3 regions of the Paenibacillus sp. 01T47 genome follow, and region 2 is predicted to be linked to each of the others. Evidence: riboswitches for the same ligand, from Rfam matches in the RefSeq annotation. Region 2 holds a riboswitch; each other region holds the start of a gene.
The links. Region 2 has a riboswitch for cyclic di-GMP ahead of AC1DOV_RS08820 (anti-repressor SinI family protein). Riboswitches for the same ligand answer to the same signal wherever they lie in the genome.
Positions count from the first base shown of each region.

Region 1: another riboswitch for cyclic di-GMP. It lies ahead of AC1DOV_RS32850 (transglutaminase-like domain-containing protein); the one in region 2 lies ahead of AC1DOV_RS08820 (anti-repressor SinI family protein).
Region 3: another riboswitch for cyclic di-GMP. It lies ahead of AC1DOV_RS01300 (hypothetical protein); the one in region 2 lies ahead of AC1DOV_RS08820 (anti-repressor SinI family protein).

Region 1 covers NZ_JBFTPA010000034.1:35,483-37,808, reverse strand. The annotation lists gene AC1DOV_RS32850 (transglutaminase-like domain-containing protein) at 238-1,047, opposite strand; cyclic di-GMP riboswitch class I at 1,060-1,138, opposite strand; cyclic di-GMP riboswitch class I at 1,188-1,266, opposite strand; gene lysS (lysine--tRNA ligase) at 1,433-2,326, opposite strand, start outside.
Region 2 covers NZ_JBFTPA010000003.1:320,510-322,835, forward strand. The annotation lists gene galE (UDP-glucose 4-epimerase GalE) at 1-521, shown strand, start outside; cyclic di-GMP riboswitch class II at 719-800, shown strand; gene AC1DOV_RS08820 (anti-repressor SinI family protein) at 819-980, shown strand; gene AC1DOV_RS08825 (helix-turn-helix domain-containing protein) at 995-1,327, opposite strand; gene AC1DOV_RS08830 (asparagine synthase-related protein) at 1,658-2,326, shown strand, end outside.
Region 3 covers NZ_JBFTPA010000001.1:311,715-314,040, forward strand. The annotation lists gene rfbB (dTDP-glucose 4,6-dehydratase) at 1-675, shown strand, start outside; cyclic di-GMP riboswitch class I at 787-871, shown strand; gene AC1DOV_RS01300 (hypothetical protein) at 1,227-1,961, shown strand; gene AC1DOV_RS01305 (copper amine oxidase N-terminal domain-containing protein) at 1,986-2,326, shown strand, end outside.

The sequences.
Region 1 (2,326 bases), on a different contig from region 2:
TTCAGTTTTCAAAGAGCAATCTTTTCTCTCTCGTCGACCGTGTATCTCGTTGGCGACCTAGATAATATATCATAGGCGTATATAGCATTGCAAGTGTTTTTTTATTATTTACGAAAAAGTTTTCAACACTCCTATTTGCCTTCTAATTGCGCAATCGTTGCTTCGCTTCCTCCTCACCTATATTGAAGAAAGACATAAAAAAACGAGCTCTGCGATTTCCGCAAGCTCGTATAACTTCTAATATGTTTTTGTAACTGTATATTGAGCTGCATCCTTGATAAGCTCATACTTTTTCTTGCCCTTCTTTAGACCCGCATCAACTGTCGTATCAATCGTAACCCATTTCCCATCCAAGTACACTTCGTTCCAAGCATGATAAACATCCACATAAGTAGATTGTCCCATCAAGAGCTTCGTAGGGATATCCACGCTCCGCAGCATTGCCGCAAACAATGAAGCGTATCCGTAGCAGATATCCTTTCTCGATTTAAATGTGCGATCAATATTGGGGAGGTAATCAACTGACAGATTAGCAGCTAATTGATTATCATAACTTACATTCGTAATAATATACTCGTAGATTGCCTTTACTTTCTCCATATCCGTTTTTTTATTGCTCGCTAATTCTTTTGCCTTGACGATGGCGCTGCTCGCATTCGACCAGTCAATGTTCTGGATGGAATTCAAGTACAAAACCTTGTTGTCTTTCAAATCAAGCGTCACCGTTTCTTTCTTCGCCAGTTTGTATTTGTTGCCTGTTGTATTCTCTAGAACAGATATCGTATATTCGCCATTGCCAAGCTGCAATGGAAACTTCTCAGCTGTTTTTCCGCCGGTTAGATTATATGTATAGTTTGATGCGCCTTTTGCGATCATAAGCTTCGTTTTCACTTTAGTGTTCACTGCATATTGTACGGAGACAACACCTTTATCTAAATTCCCCGTATTGAGCCAATCAGAAGAGTCCGCTTCATTTGCCTGAACGACCGTTACATGGATGGATGCAAAAAGAACAAAAGCTGCGATGACTAACATAAATTTACGCATGAATATACTCCCTTCGGTAGCTGGCTGCCATCTTACGGAAGGCCCTTTAGCTTTGCGTCCCTACCTTTCGATAGGTTTGCCATTATCGTGTGAAGCGCTATGTGATGAATTTCCCTATAAAAACAAAAAAAGCCTGTTCATTCGGTAGCTGGCTGCCATCTTACGGAAGGCCCTTTAGCTTTGCGTCCCTACCTTTCGATAGGTTTGCCGTTATCGTGTAGCGCTTTATTAGTTCTATTCTACCATATGAATCTAGCAAATCAATAGATTGTACTACAATATCAATCATAATTTGAATGTTTTTAAGGATTGTTGTTGCAAATTCTCGATATTAGAAAAAAAGAACCGTTGGCTGCTAAAAGCCAAACGGTTCCTTGTTTCTTTCTTATTCAGCAGAACGCTGATCTCTCATATGAGGGAACAACAGTACATCACGAATAGATGGAGCATCTGTTAGAAGCATGATCAATCGGTCGATACCGATTCCTAGTCCGCCTGTTGGCGGCATGCCGTATTCCAGAGCGCGGATAAAGTCTTCATCCATCTCATGCGCCTCGTCATTTCCATGCTCACGCTCAACAAGCTGCGACTCGAAACGCTCACGCTGATCAATCGGATCGTTAAGCTCCGTAAATGCATTAGCATGCTCACGTGCTACGATGAATAGCTCAAAACGATCGGTGAAGCGTGGATCTGCTTCGCTCTTCTTAGCAAGCGGCGAAATAGCAACCGGATGTCCTGTAACAAAGGTTGGCTGAATAAGCGTGTGCTCACCGAACTGTTCAAAGAAAGCGTTGAGAATATGACCAAACGTCATATGCGGATCAACGGCAACTTTGTGTTCTTTCGCCAAACGATGGGCTTCCTCGTCGCTCATTTCCACGCCGAAATCTACGCCAGTCGTTTCTTTGACAAGCTCAACCATGCTGACACGGCGCCACTGAGGTGTCAAATCAATTTCTTGGCCTTGATAAGTGATTTTCGTTGTTCCAAGAACCTCTTGCGCAATATGTGCGATGACATTCTCTGTCAATGCCATAATATCCTTGTAATCCGCATAAGCCTCGTAAAGCTCAATCATTGTAAACTCTGGATTGTGGCGAGTCGAAATCCCCTCATTCCGGTATACACGGCCGATCTCATATACTTTCTCCAATCCGCCTACAATCAGTCGCTTCAAATGAAGCTCGATTGCAATACGCATGTAGAGCTGCATGTCCAGCGCATTATGATGCGTTTCGAAAGGGCGTGCTGCAGCACCGCCTGCAATGGAATGCAG
Region 2 (2,326 bases):
ATTTCAACCCTATTGGCGCCCATAAAAGTGGTCAAATTGGAGAAAATCCAAATGGAGTGCCAAACAACTTAATGCCTTACATATCGCAGGTAGCTGTTGGCAAGCTTAAGCAGTTGCATGTATTTGGAAATGATTATCCAACTGTGGATGGCACTGGAGTGAGAGACTACATTCATGTAGTAGATCTAGCAAAGGGGCATGTAAAGGCACTGGAAAACATGAGTAGAACATCAAATGTGAATATATATAATCTTGGCACTGGAAATGGTTACAGTGTGTTAGAGATGATTGCAGCCTTCGAGAAGGTAACTGGGCAAAGCATTCCATACGAGGTCGTTAGCCGCAGACCTGGCGATATTGCTGTTTGTTATGCAGATACGCTGAAGGCAAATGAAGAATTGAATTGGTTTGCAACAAAAGGAATAGAAGAAATGTGCAGCGATACGTGGAGATGGCAATTTTCAAATCCGAATGGATATGAAGAAGATACACTGTTGAAATCTGAACTTGCAGCAAAATAATATACTGAATAGCTCTGTTAATGAAGCAACATTTTGAGCTCCTAATTTGATCTAGCGGGCTCTATTTCCTTCCCCTGCTCCCTTTAACAATCATTAAATAAATTCGACAAAAAATGTAATTATCTTTCATTTTTGTGAGACAGGAAGCGACAGCATACGCAATTAGAGTGATTTATAATACATCTATAAACGAATGACAAGCATAGGGAGACGTTGAAATGCGTTTAGTATCTGGGCACCTTAAACGCATGGAGTCAGTGGTGCAACCGTCCCAAATTGAATGGGGGACATGGGAAAATGGTACTTACAAAATCAGAGGATAATCAGGATTTAGATATGGAATGGGTAGCATTAATCATGAATGCACGTTCTTTGGGGTTTAGCAAGGAAGATGTTAGAAAGGTATTACTATGTCTTGAAGAAAGCAAGAAAGATGATATACAAGAAACAGCCGTATAAAAGAGAATAAAGCGCTACTCGCGCTTTATTTTCCATTTATTGAATTCTAAAAATTCTTTAAATTGATCTTTGCTTACGCCAGAAGCCATTGCTTCTCGAACTAGATCGGCCCACTCGGTGTCTAGATTGCTAGTTTTACGATCATTGTTTTCATCGCTATTTAAAAATTCTTCAACCGTTACGTTTAATACTGCGCCTACCTTTTCGAGAAATTGAATCGAAGGATTTTGCTGGAGCCCTCGTTCAATAGAGCTTAAGTAAGATTTTGCGACGCCTGCCCGTTGCGACAACTCCGTTAGGGATAGGCCTTTTCTCTTGCGCAGCATCTGAATACGTTCTCCGATCATAGCAAACTCCCCCGTTATCTCTTCGTTGTAGACTAACACTATTATAACGAATAATTCTTAATTGCGAAAGCTTGTAAGTTTTAACGAATAAAAAATAAAATGACGTCTAAATTAGAAAAAAATAAGGTTAAACCCATTTCGAAATGTTGTTCTTATAAAAGAACGATGTTTCGTTTTATTTTGTGATATTTTGGTGAAAAAACGATTGACAACGTCTGTTTTCAAGTGTATTATTCAAATATGTTCTTTATTAAGAACTAAAAGACATTCAATGATGCTCGCATCTCGTTCGATTGAAGAACACGCTGGCTATCTAAATCGGAGGCACGAATGAGCGCAATAGCAGTCGTTTATGAAGTTGATCAGACAGCCCATGTGTTAGATCAGGGGAATAGACTGATGCAGCAATTATCGCGGTTTCCTTGCAATACAGCTCAAGCATGGAATAAGAACAATGTATTTGTTGGATGCCATAATCAATGGATTACACCAGAGTCTGTCGGGGAATGCAATCCCTATTATGATTCGGAAAGACGCTTAGTCATAAGTGCCGATGCAATTATTGATAACCGCATTGAGCTGTTTGAAGCATTAAATGTAGAGCTTGGCCGTAGAGTGCAAATCACTGATGCCGAACTGATTTTACTCTCCTATGCAAAATGGGGGGTTGAGTCACCCAAGCATCTGATCGGTGATTTTGCTTTTATGATATGGGATGAAAGAGAACAAAGAGTGTTTGCTGCTAGAGACTTCTCAGGTTGTCGAACATTGTATTATCACTGGAACGGAAACCGGTTAGCGATGTGTACGACGATGAAGCCATTGCTGGAGCTGCCAGATGTTCATAAACGTCTGAATGAGCAATGGATGGCACAGTTTTTAGCTATCAGCACAGTAATTGATGTTGTTGACGTTACACAAAATGTGTATAAGGATATTTTGCAATTGCCGCCATCTCATTGCATGACATTGGTTAATGGTCAAATAAAGGTCATGCGA
Region 3 (2,326 bases), on a different contig from region 2:
CTGCTGGAAGCTGCAAGGACATATGGAGTTACAAAATTTGTTCATGTCTCCACAGATGAGGTTTATGGTGATTTGGAGTTCGATCCGACAACCTTCTTTACAGAAGAAACACCGCTTCAACCTAACAGTCCATATAGTGCAAGTAAAGCGGGCTCTGATTTGCTAGTACGAGCTTATCACGAGACGTTTGGCATGGCTGTTAATATTACAAGGTGCTCAAACAATTATGGACCGTATCATTTTCCGGAGAAGCTTATTCCTTTGACCATATCGCGTGTATTTAATGATGAAAAGGTTCCAGTGTATGGAGACGGCAAGAATGTACGTGACTGGTTGCATGTATACGATCATTGTACAGCAATAGATCTGGTTCTACATGAAGGTATTAGCGGTGAGGTGTATAATGTAGGTGGTCATAATGAGCGTACGAATCTAGAAGTGGTAAAGACAATAATTAAGACGCTTGGAAAATCTGAAGATCTCATAGAATATGTTGAGGACAGATTAGGACATGATAAACGCTATGCTATTGACTCTTCTAAGTTAGAAAGGCTCGGATGGAAGCCAACCTTTAACTTTGAGACAGGGATAGTACAAACCATAGAATGGTATTTGTCCAACAAGATTTGGTGGGAATGTATTATTAGCGGTGATTATAAGAGCAATGATGAGTAATTAAGACTATATCTTGTTACTAACATCAGTTCTACATTGTTAACAAATATACCCTATACACCCCCCAACAATTTTGTTACCATACCATTAAACAAAACAACCGCATAACCCACACGATAAAGGCAAAACCATTGAAAAATGGTGACGCAAAGCTACAGGGGCTTATCTTTTAAAAGACTGCCAGCCAGCTACCGAATATCGTGCCTCCCGCGTGGTTTATGTGGAAACATGGAGGTTATTATTATGTTCATGCGCGCAAACGTTGTACGTGAATGGCATCAGCTCTGTATGGGATTCAATGAATTGCTGTGGAAAGATTGCTTAGATGAGAAAAAGCGCATGGAGATTTATTTGAGGATTGTTTATCACAAAAATAAACTAGCAGCTGTCTCATGAACTAGCACGTAGGGCGTCGTTAACAGATCTGAAAACGCTATATCCGCAAGCTGACGCCCCGTCACTATGAAGCGTCAGTTTTTTTATTTTAAAATCTAAGAAGGAGATTCATATGCAATCATTGCTTCTTTAGTGGCTCATATGAAACCAAAACAATGAAAAAAACGAACAAAACAATTTTGATTATCGCAGGTGCGCTCGTTGTTATCGGTATTGTCATTTATGGAAGCATGAGTCTCTATTCGAAGTTAAATCAGGTAGATGAACTGAATGGGCGTCTTGAAGAAGCTGCAGATAGTAATGCAGGGCAAGAGTCACCGAAGATTACGGAGCAGCCCAATGAACAATCTACTAATCAGACAGATCAGACTTCAGAACCTGATGCTACTCCATCACAAGAGCCTGATCTAGTTCCAACGACGCAGCCAGATGAAGTCCTTAAACCTAGTCCGAGCGCAACTTTGCCGCCAGATGAAGCGTCTAATAATGTAGACAAGGGACAAAAGCCGGATAAGGGATCTACAAACTCCGAAAATAAGTCCCAGAAGAAAAAAGAGATTGATGCTTCGGTTACAGCAAAGCTGGAAAAACTGAAATTTTCGTGTCAAGCAACCAGCAATAGCTTGGTTAAGCAGATTGCGAAAGAGCTTAGCGGGGATGAAGAAGCTACGCTTGCTACTATTCAAAGTAAATATCTGAATAAGGTATTTTCTGCGGAAGCCGATTGTGATGCCAGATTCAATCAATTAATAAGCAATGCCAAGAGCGAGTATAAAGCAGCCGATCTAGGTGAGCAAAGCTTTCCGGATTGGAGTGCGCAATACGAGAGTGCGAAGGCTGGTGCTAGAGCCAATGCGCTTGCAGTAATTGCAAACTCGCTAAACAAGTAAGCTTTACTATTCTGAGGAGGCTCTATGAAAAAGTCACGTATTCTATCTATTTTTCTGGTTGTAATGATGTTGTCATCCGTACTTGCAACCGCTGCATCCGCAGCAACCGAAACAATTAAGACAAAGACACAGCCCATTAAGCTGCAATTTGATGGACAAGCGCTTAAACTGCCCGATGGACAATATTCATTTATTCATCAAGGAAGTACATACGTACCGATTCGTTATATTTCTTACGCACTGCTAAAAACAGTGAATTGGGATGGTGCGAAAGCGACGATCTCCGAGCCAACAGTGAAAGAGCTTGCAGCGCTGAAGAAACAATTGCAAAGTGCCGCTACGGGCAGCCAGAAGCCGCAAACGAG